One region of the Ochrobactrum teleogrylli genome, then DNA from elsewhere that is predicted to be linked to it. Evidence: predicted binding sites of a transcription regulator. Region 1 holds the regulator's gene; each other region holds the start of a gene.
What was found. Region 1 encodes LexA, which represses DNA repair genes until DNA is damaged. Its sites were predicted from a motif close to TGTTCNNNNTGTGTTCNG; they were not measured.
Positions count from the first base shown of each region.

Region 2: a site for LexA is predicted at 2,113-2,130, ahead of ruvC (crossover junction endodeoxyribonuclease RuvC). Genes of this name have one in related genera too.
Region 3: a site for LexA is predicted at 2,460-2,477, ahead of ssb (single-stranded DNA-binding protein). Genes of this name have one in related genera too.

Region 1 is NZ_JBBHKQ010000001.1:406,756-410,966, reverse strand. Features, by position in the region: gene trpC (indole-3-glycerol phosphate synthase TrpC) at 1-182, shown strand, start outside; gene moaC (cyclic pyranopterin monophosphate synthase MoaC) at 187-672, shown strand; gene WIX40_RS02055 (molybdopterin molybdotransferase MoeA) at 709-1,926, shown strand; gene lexA (transcriptional repressor LexA) at 2,167-2,895, shown strand; gene WIX40_RS02045 (ComEC/Rec2 family competence protein) at 2,982-4,211, opposite strand, start outside.
Region 2 is NZ_JBBHKQ010000001.1:3,430,900-3,435,110, forward strand. Features, by position in the region: gene WIX40_RS16040 (OpgC family protein) at 1-908, shown strand, start outside; gene rcdA (protease adaptor protein RcdA) at 1,446-1,952, shown strand; gene ruvC (crossover junction endodeoxyribonuclease RuvC) at 2,174-2,695, shown strand; gene ruvA (Holliday junction branch migration protein RuvA) at 2,703-3,320, shown strand; gene ruvB (Holliday junction branch migration DNA helicase RuvB) at 3,361-4,211, shown strand, end outside.
Region 3 is NZ_JBBHKQ010000001.1:1,872,571-1,876,781, forward strand. Features, by position in the region: gene phnH (phosphonate C-P lyase system protein PhnH) at 1-230, opposite strand, end outside; gene phnG (phosphonate C-P lyase system protein PhnG) at 230-724, opposite strand; gene phnF (phosphonate metabolism transcriptional regulator PhnF) at 887-1,630, shown strand; gene ssb (single-stranded DNA-binding protein) at 1,749-2,273, opposite strand; partial or broken gene WIX40_RS08795 (hypothetical protein) at 2,865-3,090, shown strand; gene uvrA (excinuclease ABC subunit UvrA) at 3,200-4,211, shown strand, end outside.

The DNA of each region.
Region 1 (4,211 bases):
AACGGCTGTCGAAAATGGCTCCTGCCGACCGCCTGCTGGTTGGCGAAAGCGGCATTTTCACCCATGACGATTGCCTGCGATTGGAAAAATCCGGCATCGGCACGTTCCTCATCGGCGAAAGCCTGATGCGCAAGGACGATGTTGCCGCCGCCACACGCGAACTCCTGACCGGCAAGGCCTGATGTCATGACCTCGGACACGGCCAGGCTCACGCATCTCGACCAGAAAGGCGCCGCCAATATGGTGGATGTCGGCTCCAAGGACGAGACCGAGCGTCAGGCCGTCGCCGAAGGCAGCGTGACCATGAAGCCGGAAACGCTGGCGCTCATATTGGCGGGCGACGCAGCCAAGGGCGATGTGATCGGAACCGCGCGGCTTGCGGGCATCATGGCCGCGAAAAAGACCGCCGACCTCATTCCGCTTTGCCACCCGCTGATGCTGACCAAGGTCGCGGTGGATATTGTACCGGACCATGCGCTGCCGGGCTTGCGCGTTCGCGCACTTGCAAAGCTCAAGGGCCGCACCGGCGTGGAAATGGAAGCTCTGACCGCTGTATCCGTGACGTGCCTGACGATCTATGACATGGCCAAGGCTGTCGATCGCCATATGGAAATCGGCAATATCCGCGTTGTGGAAAAGTCTGGTGGCAAGTCCGGCGACTGGAAGGCGTGAAACGTTCCGACAAGTTTGAGTTCGAGAGGAAATACGATGTCCCTTCTCCCGGTCGAAGATGCTCTGGCGCGTATACTCTCCTCCGCAGAACCGCATGGCCTCGAAACCGTTGCGTTGAACGAAGCGGGCGGGCGCGTTGTTGCCCGCGCCGTTGAGGCGCATTTCCTGCAACCGCCTTTCGACTGCTCAGCCATGGACGGCTATGCTTTGATTGCGCCAGCAGATACCACCTATCCGCTTCAACTGAAGGTTATCGGCGAATCCGCTGCTGGCAAGCGCTTCGACGGTTCACTCCTCCCCGGACAGGCTGTGCGTATTTTCACTGGCGCACCGATGCCGGAAGCTGCCGATACGATTGTCATCCAGGAACATACCGAGCGATCTGGCGATCAGCTAACCATACTCGAAGGCATAGCCACGGGGCGTCATATCCGCCGGGCTGGTCTCGATTTTGCGCCGGGCAAGACTGTTCTGTCCGTTGGCCGCGAACTGGACGCACCCGCTTTGTCACTGGCTGCGGCCAGCGGCAATCCAACGCTTGATGTGTTTCGCAAACCTCGCATTTCTATTTTGGCCACCGGCGACGAACTTGTGCCGCCGGGAGCCGACCCCGGCCCGGACCAGATTGTCGCGTCAAACAGCGTCGGCATTGCCGAAATCGTGCGCCGCGCCGGTGGCAAGCCTGAAGATATGGGAATCATTCCGGACGATCCGGCTCAGATCGAAGCGGCTATCGCCTCCGCTCTCGACAGCGGCATCGACGTACTGGTGACCATCGGCGGCGCCTCGGTCGGTGACCGCGATTACGTCCATGGCGCATTACGCAATTGCGGTGTCGAACTGGACTTCTGGAAAATCGCCATGCGCCCCGGAAAGCCGCTGATGTATGGACGCAAGACCGTCAATGGCAAAACCGTTCACATAATCGGCCTGCCAGGCAATCCGGTTTCAAGTCTTGTTTGCAGTCTGGTTTTTCTCCGTCCGCTTATCGCGAAACTTGCAGGCACCGATTTGACGGCGGATATCCGCCCGGCGAAACTCGGTCAGGCGATGCCCGCCAATGACCATCGCCGCGATTTTGTGCGCGCAACGGTCGAATCACAAAGCGATGGAACACTGCTGGTGACACCGTTTCCAGTACAGGACTCGTCCATGCTGACGGCCCTTGTCGGTTGCAATGCACTGCTCATTCGTGATGAAAATGCCCCGGCAGCCGCTGCGGGCACACCGTGCCGTGTTCTGATGTTGCGCTGATAGGTGTGAAAAGCCGCGCTTTCACAACCTCGAATGAACACGAAGTAACAAACGTAATTGTTTGAAAACAAACCGTTTCATCAAACACCGAGCCCCACCTCACACCCTTCCGTGAACAGAACCGCAACAAGGCGCGCACCCGTTAATCATTTTAAAACCATTGCAGAACAAGACTGGAACATATAGTGTTCGTTCTGGTTTTGTTTTTCTCGATTCTTATCTGGCCGGAGGGTGTCGCGCATGTTGACCCGTAAGCAGCACGAGCTTCTGCTGTTCATTCATGACCGTCTGAAAGAAACGGGCATTCCGCCATCTTTTGACGAAATGAAGGAGGCGCTCGATCTTGCTTCCAAGTCGGGCATACATCGGCTGATCACCGCTCTGGAAGAACGCGGTTTTATTCGCAGACTGCCGAACCGAGCGCGTGCCCTTGAGGTGCTGCGGCTACCGGATTCGATTGCACCGGGGCTGAACGCGCAGAAGAAATTCGCACCGAGCGTCATTGAAGGCAGTCTGGGCAAGGCGCCGCCTGCGCCCGCGCAACCATTGCGCCCTGCCCCGGTTGCGATCAATGACGATGTGTCGGCAACCGTGTCGGTGCCTGTCATGGGACGCATCGCTGCCGGTGTGCCGATCTCCGCCATTCAGAACCAGACGCATTCGCTCAGCCTTCCGCCGGAAATGATCGGCGCGGGCGAACATTATGCGCTGGAGGTCAAAGGTGACTCGATGATCGATGCCGGAATTTTCGACGGTGACACGGTGATCATCAAGCGCGGTGACATGGCCAATCCGGGCGAGATTGTCGTGGCTCTGGTCGATGATGAAGAAGCGACCTTGAAGCGCTTCCGCCGCAAGGGTGCGTCGATTGCGCTTGAAGCGGCAAACCCCGCTTACGAAACGCGCATCTTCGGTCCCGACCGCGTGCGCGTACAGGGCAAGCTGGTCGGTCTGATCCGCCGGTATTGATCAGAGGTTGTCCGTTTTGGGCGATTTGGGTCGCAATGGTAGTTTACCGGACTGCCGGAATAACTGATCTCATAGCCGCCATGCGGTCATTCACATTTGCCCGGCTCCTGATTGTCATCAGCCGGACAATTTGACACCACCACCTGCGCAGTCCTTTTCTTTTTATATTCCCAATCTGGCAGTCCCCGCGCTGCGCGGGAATAGAGCCGAAATAGATGCCACGGACGCCGTGGCTCATCGATGGCGAAGGCCAGCGTGTCGTCGTAACGCGGATCAGCAAATCTGGGCTGTTGCGGTGGAGCGCCGCTTTCGTCGGGCGAGGTGCTTGAAAGCTTCACGGTGGGAACATTGGCGGCGTCTTTCTTGTCACCCAATTTGATTTCAACCGTCCCGCGCAAGGCCAGATCACGCCGGTTGAGAACGAGCTTATTCGTGCGCGTGCATCCTGGCATTTCGCCAGCTACAGCCAGAATAATCACATCGCCAATGTCACAGGCGATATCCTGAACTGTCGGATCAGCCGTATATACAAGCACGCGCCCGTCGCGCAGCGTGATCGTGCACAATCCATCCTCGCAGATAAAGCCGTCCGTCGGGATTCCTCTGAGCCGGTCCTTTGCGTGTTGCGGTATCAGAAATTGCGATGCGAGATAGGCAGTTTGCCAATTATCGACCGTGAACTTGGATGGTCTGTCGCGGTTCACGGCAAAACGCCCATCGGACAGTCGAACCCCAACCAGCTTAGCATCTTCCGAGATCACGACATCTGGAAACGGCTCGCGTACAAAGGCGATAAATCCCAATAAAACAAATGGTAAAGCGAGAATCTTGAATCTGGTTGTGAACAGGACCGCAATCACAAGCGCTATGGTCCAGAAAGCAAGCGCTGTGAGCGGCATCGCGCCCGGATTGCCTTCCGGGGACCAGGACGCCACGAAACTTGCAATCTCGCGCACGATCCACACACCGGAACCAGCAAGGGACAATGGTATCCAGTCGAGACCGAGCGGCATCAACACCAAACCGAAAACAGCAAAGGGCATGACCAGAACGGCAATCACCGGATCAGCCAGCACATTGCCAATCAGCCCCAACGGTGCGGTATTGTTGAAGTGGTAGGCAGCGAAAATACCGCTTGCAAGCCCAGCCAATAACGACGTTCCTGCAGCGGCAAAGACAAAATTCAACGCCTTGGCTGCCAATCCGCCGACTGGCGCTGCAACGCGCCTTTCCATATCCTGCAGCTTCTTGGCCTTGCGCGCGCTCCACCAGGCATAACCGGCGATCAGGGCAGCTGTCGCCGAATAGGACATTTG
Region 2 (4,211 bases), 3.0 Mb from region 1:
TTGCCATCTTTGCTTCCGCTGCGATTTTTCTGAAGCGCGCCGATCTGCTCAAGGAAATCAATATCGAGCCGCTGCTCAAGCACCCGGTGGAATCGCTGTTCGGTCTCGTCACGCTGGGCCATCAGCTGGGCTATAACAACATCTTGTCGATGTATGCCGTCATGCTGGTTCTGACGCCGATGCTGCTACTGCTGGCGCGCATCAGCCTGCCCCTGATGCTGGGTGTCTCGGGCGTAGTGTGGTTCCTGTCGGGACTTTATAACGTCGCGCCGATCAATTATCCGACGGAAGGCGTCTGGTTCCTGAACCCGCTTTCCTGGCAGTTCCTGTTTGCCATCGGCATTGCAGGCGTGATGCATGTGCGCCGCGGCGGCCAGTTGCCCAACCATCCGGCGCTGATCGCCCTTGCCGTTGGCTATCTGGTGCTGGCGCTGGCCTGGGTCCGCATTCCGCTTTGGGGGATCGATGCCTCGATGGGCCTGCCGATGGTCATCACCGGTTTCGACAAGACTTTCCTGTCGGGCCCCCGTCTGCTGCACATTCTGGCGATGGCTTATCTCATTGCCGTTGTGCCGACGCTGAACAATATCGCCCGCACCGCGCCGGATAATCCGCTCGCCATCCTCGGCAAGCATTCGCTGCCGGTGTTTATCGCAGGCACGCTGCTTGCCATGGTGGCGCAGGTGATGAAGCTCGTGAACCCGGGTGGTCTGCCTTACGACACGCTGCTGATCGCAACCGGTATCGTGATGCAGTTCGCGCTGGCCTATTATCTGGAGTGGCTGCCGACAATTGGCTGGGGCAAGAACGGTGCGGCTGCCAAATCTGCCAAGCCTGTAGTGCCTGCCGCCGAGCCGGTGAAGATGCAGTCAGGACCGAAGCCGCAGCCAGCGCTGCAGCGCTATTGATAAAAAGCCGCCTTCGGGCGGCTTTTTCTTTCTGCGCGGCCGTCCCGCTGGCATTTTCCACAGGTCCAACTCAAAATTAACCATTCATTAATCTTAAGAGGGTTTAATCATTTACATCCAGTTCGGCTGGATTCTTACCGAGTGGTTTTGCCACTCTGTTTGACGCCTCCCTGTTAAACTCCTGAGAGCCGCCATTGCGGCTCTTTTTTTGTGCCTGCAAGGCTCTAGCCGCCAGCGTTTAAACGCATGAGGGGAACCGGAAACCGGTTCGACCCGTTCTGCTTGCAGGGATAGTTAACTACCCCTTGAAAATGTTAACCGAACGTTAAACATAATCTTGCGCGACCGTGCATGAAGGTGCAGTTTATCGTGGACTTGTTTGTCATGACAGTTCCGTCCGAACGTCCTGCGTGATCGAAAGACGGTTCAGCAATTTTCAGTCGCGTCCATTTTTCGGATGGATGCGGGCAACGGAATGGGCCGCCGATGCAGGCGGTCACGCAAGGTGGCAGAGCAGTGATTAGCGAACAGAGACAGATGCCGAGCAATATGATCAGCCTCGCGGAGCGCATGGTCTTCTCGGATTCGTTCAAGCCGATCTACAGCCAGGGCATGGATATGGTCGAGGAAGCGGCAAGCTATCTCGACGGTGAAGGCCGTGAAGAAGCGCGCAACCTGTCCCGGATTGCTGCAACCCTCTATGCCGCCGAATCAATGCGCCTCACCACCCGTCTCATGCAGATCGCTTCCTGGCTGCTGCTCCAGCGCGCCGCCCGCAACGGTGAAATGAACCGCCAGCAGGTGTCTGCCGAAAAGGCCAAGGTGCGTCTCGACACGCCATCGGCTGGAGAGGGCGCGCCGGGCTGGAACGAGTTGCCTGCAGCTTTTGCCGAACTCGTGGAGCGCTCGATGCGTTTGCAGGCGCGCGTGCGCCGCATGGACCGAGAAGTCTATGGAGATGTGGTTTCCTTGCAGACCAATCCGCACGACAACCCGGTTTCCGAACAGATTGTGTTGCTGAAGACGGCTTTCGGCGCGTCTTGAGGGACAGCTGATATTTCGGCTTTGACGGCCTGCTAATGGCGTTGTTTTCCGCTTCAGGTGCTCACGTACCTTATGTACGCTGCGCTCCGGTTCTCAAAGCCCACCATTTTCGGGTCGTCATAACCGAAATCTGCGCTGCCCCGACCGTGCTCTCGGCGCATGTTTCTCTTTTGTTCACTTTTCTGCTGTCAAGTGAATCCGTCTGAGGATAGGGTTCGCTTATGAAAGAAACGATTCGCATTATTGGCATCGATCCGGGCCTGCGCCGCACGGGGTGGGGCATTGTCGAATCGCTTGGCAATTCGCTGCACTTCATCGGCTCGGGCACGGTGACGTCGAATGCCGAGATGGATCTCGCCTCGCGTCTTTGCCAGTTGCATGAGGGGCTTTCCAAAGTCTTGCATGAATTCATGCCGCATGAAGCTGCGGTCGAACATACTTTCGTCAACAAGGATGCGACCGCAACGCTCAAGCTTGGCCAGGCGCGCGGCATCGCGCTGCTGGCACCGGCCCAGGCAGGTCTACCGGTGGCGGAATATGCGCCGAATGCGGTCAAAAAAGCGGTGATCGGCGTCGGTCACGGCGAAAAGCAACAGATTCACATGATGGTCAAAGTACTGATGCCGCGTGCGTCGTTCGATACGAGCGATGCCGCCGATGCGTTGGCTATTGCCATTTGCCATGCCCATCATCGTCAGAGCATTGTAAGCGCCCGCCGGATGCAGGCGTTGTTAGCGGGGTAGAACCGGAATGATCGGCAAGCTTAAGGGCGTGATCGATGAAATTGCCGAGGATCATGCAGTCATCGACGTGCATGGCGTCGGCTATGTGGCGTTTTGTTCGGCGCGCACGCTGGGCAATCTCGGCGGAGCGGGCGAGGCGGCCATTTTGTTCATCGAAACCTATGTCCGCGAGGACATGATCCGCCTTTACGGTTTCGCCAATCAGCTTGAGCGTGAGTGGTTCCGCCTGCTGCAAAATGTGCAGGGCGTCGGCGCCAAGGTGGCTCTGGCCGTGCTTGGCACATTGTCGCCGTCGGAACTTGCCAATGCGATTGCGCTGCGAGACATCGCCATGGTGTCGCGTGCGCCGGGCGTCGGCAAGAAAGTGGCGGAGCGCATCGTCACCGAATTGAAGAACAAGGCCCCGGCTTTCGCTGGTGAGGCGAGCGGCACCATCGGGCTCAAGCAGGAACTTGGAGCCGGTGCGGCCCCGGCCCCCGTCGCGGATGCCGTGTCGGCGCTTTCCAATCTCGGTTATTCGCGCGATCAGGCGGCGAATGCCGTCGCGGCTGCGCTGAAAGAAGCGGGCGAGGATGCCGATTCGGCAAAGCTCATCCGGCTTGGTTTGAAGGAATTGTCGCGGTGATTAGCTTGTGTCGGCGATATGTTCATGCGAGGAGGAAGGCATGAGCGACCGCAACCCTCTCATCGATGCCGACAAACGCGTGGACGAAGACAATACGCTGCGCCCGCAGACGCTTGACGATTTCGTGGGGCAGGCAACGGCGCGCGCCAACCTCAAGGTCTTCATCGAAGCGGCCAAGGTGCGCGGCGAAGCGCTGGATCATGTGCTGTTCGTCGGACCTCCCGGTCTCGGCAAGACGACGCTGGCGCAGATCATGGCCAAGGAGCTGGGCGTCAATTTCCGCTCCACCTCCGGCCCGGTCATCGCCAAGGCTGGCGACCTGGCGGCTCTGCTGACCAATCTCGAAGAGCGCGACGTGCTCTTCATCGATGAAATTCATCGTCTGAGCCCCGCTGTGGAAGAAATTCTCTATCCGGCGATGGAAGATTTCCAGCTCGATCTGATCATTGGTGAAGGCCCGGCAGCGCGCTCGGTAAAGATCGATCTTGCCAAATTCACGCTGGTTGCGGCGACGACGCGTCTTGGTCTCCTGACCACGCCTTTGCGCGATCGCTTCGGCATTCCGGTACGGCTCAATTTCTATACCGTCGAGGAACTCGAATATATCGTGCGCCGTGGCGCGCGCATCATGCAGATGGGCATTTCGCCGGATGGTGCGCTGGAAGTCGCGCGCCGCTCGCGAGGCACGCCGCGCATCGCCGGACGCCTGCTGCGCCGTGTGCGCGATTTCGCGCTGGTCGCCGGTAGCGACGTCATCGACCGCAAGATTGCCGATGAAGCGTTGTCGCGGCTTGAAGTGGATAATCGCGGCCTCGACCAGCTCGACCGGCGTTACCTCAATATCATCGCGCGCAATTTCGGCGGTGGTCCAGTCGGGATCGAAACCATCGC
Region 3 (4,211 bases), 1.5 Mb from region 1:
ATGGCGCGGTCGCACCAGACGGTGGCATCATGGTCGAGCAAGGTGGCGGCTATGACGCCCAGTTCCGGCGTCAATGGCTGGGGCGGCGTGGCAGCCCGGGTCAGAGCGTAGACGCGGCCCGGATTGGCCATCGCATGCATGACGGCATGAAATGCCGATTGGGCGTCGGTGACCGGATTTGCCAAACCACCTTCGAAGGCCGGAGACGAATGGGGTGAAGAATGCAGCATCAATTGTCTCCCCGAACCATGGTGAAGAAATCAACTTTGGTGGCAGCAGCTTCGCTGCGCAGTTTTGTGTCGGCCTGTTCCAGCCGGTTGCGCAAGACGTCGAGGACCTGACGCTCCACCGCTTCACGGCGCGCTTCGTCGGTCCAGAGCGCATCAAACAAAGCGGCCAGTCGTGCCTTTTCCTGATCGCGACCGAGAGCATAGGAATGCCCGACGGAACCATCGGTCAGACGCACAGTCGCGCGCGTCACCGTCGCCTCGCCGACATTGAAAGGCGCACCGCCGCCGCCGATACGGCCGCGCAGCATTACCAGTCCTGTTTCCGGACCACGGAGAATTTCGAAATCAGGCTTGTCCGACCAATTCTGCCAGAAAGCTTTCAGCTCTTCGCCGCTTGCCTGCGCAAGCGTTGCCATGCTGGCCTGTCGTGCAGCCTGCACCGCGTCAAGCGCCTTGCTGTTGCCGGACTTGTCGTTGCTGGCCGAGGCGTGCATCCCACCGGCGGCAGTGCCATTGCCTGCCTTGGGCTCTGTCGTTTGCATGAGCTTTTCCGCCCTGTTCAATTCCGTTGACTTGCCTTGCATATTTGTCTATTTATCTAGACAACCATACAATAACAAAATTATTACTCCCTGCCAATGACAGGACGATGACAGTTGATGACAAAGACCAGACGAATTGAAAGAAATAGCGGCGTGGCGATCTGGCGGCAGATTGCCGATGAGATACGCGGCGACATCATGGCCGGGAAACTTCAGTCCGGCGCGCGCATGCCTGCCGAAATGGAGCTTGCGGATCGCTTCGGCGTCAACCGCCATACGGTGCGCAGCGCCATTGCCGCGTTGACGCAGGAAGGCGTACTTCGTGCCGAACAGGGTCGCGGCACATTCGTCGCCAATGCAAAGCGTTTGACCTACCAGATCGGGCCACGCACCCGCATTTCACAGTCACTGGGCACGCAGGCGAGCGAAGTCAAAGGCATATTGCTCAGCAGCGGCACCGAAGTCGCGACCGCCGAAATAGCCGAAGCCCTGGGCATCGCCGCCGGAAGCGAAGTCACGCGGCTTGAGACGGCGCATAGTGCCGATGGACGCCCTGTATCGCGCGCAACGCATTGGGTGGATGCGGCGCGCTTTCCCGATTTTGCTGCTGACTATGCTGAAAACGGGTCTATTACCTGGGCGCTCAGGAAAGCTGGTATCGAGGATTATTTCCGCAAATCGACAACCATATCTGCCCAGCACGCTGATTCAGATGACCTGAAACATCTGAAGCTCTCGCCCGGTGCTATCGTGCTGATGGCACGCGCCATCAATGTCGATACGAACGGTCAGCCTCTTCAATATTCTCTGACGCGGTTTTCTGCGGATCGCATGGAGTTTTCGATCGATACATATTGAGCTGATAAGCTCGGAAATTTCTTTATTATTCAGTTAGATAATATTAATTTATAAGGTTCCGATTTAACAAACCGTCTAACCATAATGAAACGGGCGCCTAAAGCGCCCGTTAGATTCATCAAAATGGAATTTCGTCGTCGAGATCGCGGGAGAACCCACCGCCACCGCCGCCACCCGAAGAAGACGGTCCGGACGAACCGAAATCGCCACCACCGCCGGAATAATCCGACATCTGATTACGTCCACCACCGCTGCCGCGATCAAAAGAACGGCCCTGATCGCCGCCTTCACCACGGCTATCGAGCATCTGAAGCTCACCACGGAACTTCTGTAGCACAACTTCCGTCGAATAACGGTCGTTGCCGTTCTGATCCTGCCACTTGCGGGTCTGGAGCGCGCCTTCGATATAAACCTTGGCACCCTTCTTCAGATATTGCTCTGCGACCTTGGCAAGGTTTTCGTTGAAAATAACAACGCTATGCCATTCGGTGCGGTCCTTGCGCTCGCCGGACTGGCGATCACGCCAGCTTTCCGAGGTCGCAATACGCAGATTGGCAACCACATCGCCTGAATTCAGACGACGAATTTCCGGATCGGCACCGAGATTGCCGACCAGAATGACCTTGTTGACGCTACCAGCCATCGAAAACCTACTCCGGGTCTCATGCGCGCCTCGCCGGATCTGAAATCCTCACAAGAGCGCTTTCCTAAAGAAGGATCAGGCGCATGAATTGCGCCATCACCTGAAACTCAATTACCCACCTTACAGGACTGGCGCGCATGACGCTCAATTTCCCGGGCGGGGAATGGTCAATGTCCACAGAGTTTATGTTCTTGTTTTGTTCAAAATGCAAGTGCTTGTGGCATCAAATCGACAAAACATCCCTCATTTCTAACGAGGTCCAGTGACTAACGAGGAGAATGCCTGACCCGCCGCATAGCGACAGCCGAAGATACAACAAAGCGCGTCACAGTCAGACAATGAAAAGCCCCGCCGCTCACTGTTTCTTTGGCGCGCGGGGCTTGGGGTTTGAGCAAAGCTCATATGTCGGCATTAATTCGTCGACAAAATCTTTCGGAACTCGAAGGCACGCGGCCAATCGTTTTCCGCGCATATATAGATTTTCGGCAATCGAACTTCTCACCAACGATGCATTGTTCCTTGCGAAAGAACGCATCCGCGACAAAGATCGATTGTGCTTTCATCTGTGTGAAAGCTAGGCAGTGTAGTCAGGTGGACTCATGCTCCTTTACCTCCCTACCGGATTTCCCGCCTCCTGCGAACCTCTTGCCGATATCGCGTCATCCCTCCGCAATACCTCTTCGCATCAGCGAGTAAGAGAAGTGTGCTCCTGTCAGGAGTGACAGTCAACGCTCTTGCGTTCACATTTCGTATCGCCTATCAGAAGCTTGGTTGTTCGATATTTGTTCCGGTGATACAAGAGCGCAAATTAGGATAACCAAGCCCCTTCTTCTTTGGAGGGCTTCGCCCCATATTATGGGATTGGCGCGGCGGTTCATCGCCGGGGCCAATCTATCCATGGCATCACGAAGCAGGCAGGACGCGGAATGAGCGATCAGAAATTCATTTCCATACGTGGCGCGCGCGAGCACAATCTTAAAAATGTCGATCTTGATTTGCCGCGCGACAAGCTGATCGTCATGACAGGCCTTTCCGGCTCGGGCAAGTCGTCGCTTGCCTTCGACACGATTTATGCGGAAGGCCAGCGTCGTTACGTGGAAAGCCTCTCGGCTTATGCGCGCCAGTTTCTGGAAATGATGCAGAAGCCGGATGTGGACCAGATCGATGGTCTGTCGCCCGCCATTTCCATCGAACAGAAGACGACGAGCCGTAATCCGCGCTCGACGGTCGGCACTGTCACCGAAATCTACGACTATATGCGCCTTCTTTTCGCGCGTGTGGGCGTGCCTTATTCGCCTGCAACTGGCCTTCCCATTGAAAGCCAGACCGTCAGCCAGATGGTTGATCGTGTGATCGCTCTGGAAGAAGGCACGCGTCTTTACATTCTGGCGCCGATCGTACGCGGGCGTAAGGGCGAATATAAGAAGGAACTGGCAGAGCTTCAGAAGAAGGGCTTCCAGCGCGTCAAGGTGGACGGCACTTTCTACGAGATTGCCGATGTTCCGGCGCTCGATAAGAAATACAAGCACGATATTGATGTGGTGGTAGACCGCGTCGTCGTGCGCCCTGACCTCACCTCGCGCCTTGCCGACAGTCTAGAAACTTGCCTCAAGCTCGCCGACGGTCTGGCCGTCGCTGAATTCGCCGACAAGCCGCTTCCGCCCGAAGAAACGGCGGAAGGCGGCGCAGCCAATAAGTCGGCCAACGAGACCCACGAGCGCATTCTGTTCTCAGAAAAATTCGCCTGTCCGGTTTCCGGTTTCACGATCCCGGAAATCGAGCCGCGCCTGTTCTCGTTCAACAATCCCTTTGGCGCCTGCCCGACCTGTGACGGTCTCGGCACACAGCAAGCTATCGATCCAAACCTGATTGTTCCCGATGAAAGCGCGGCGCTGAAAGATGGTGCAATTGCGCCCTGGGCGCGGTCATCGTCACCCT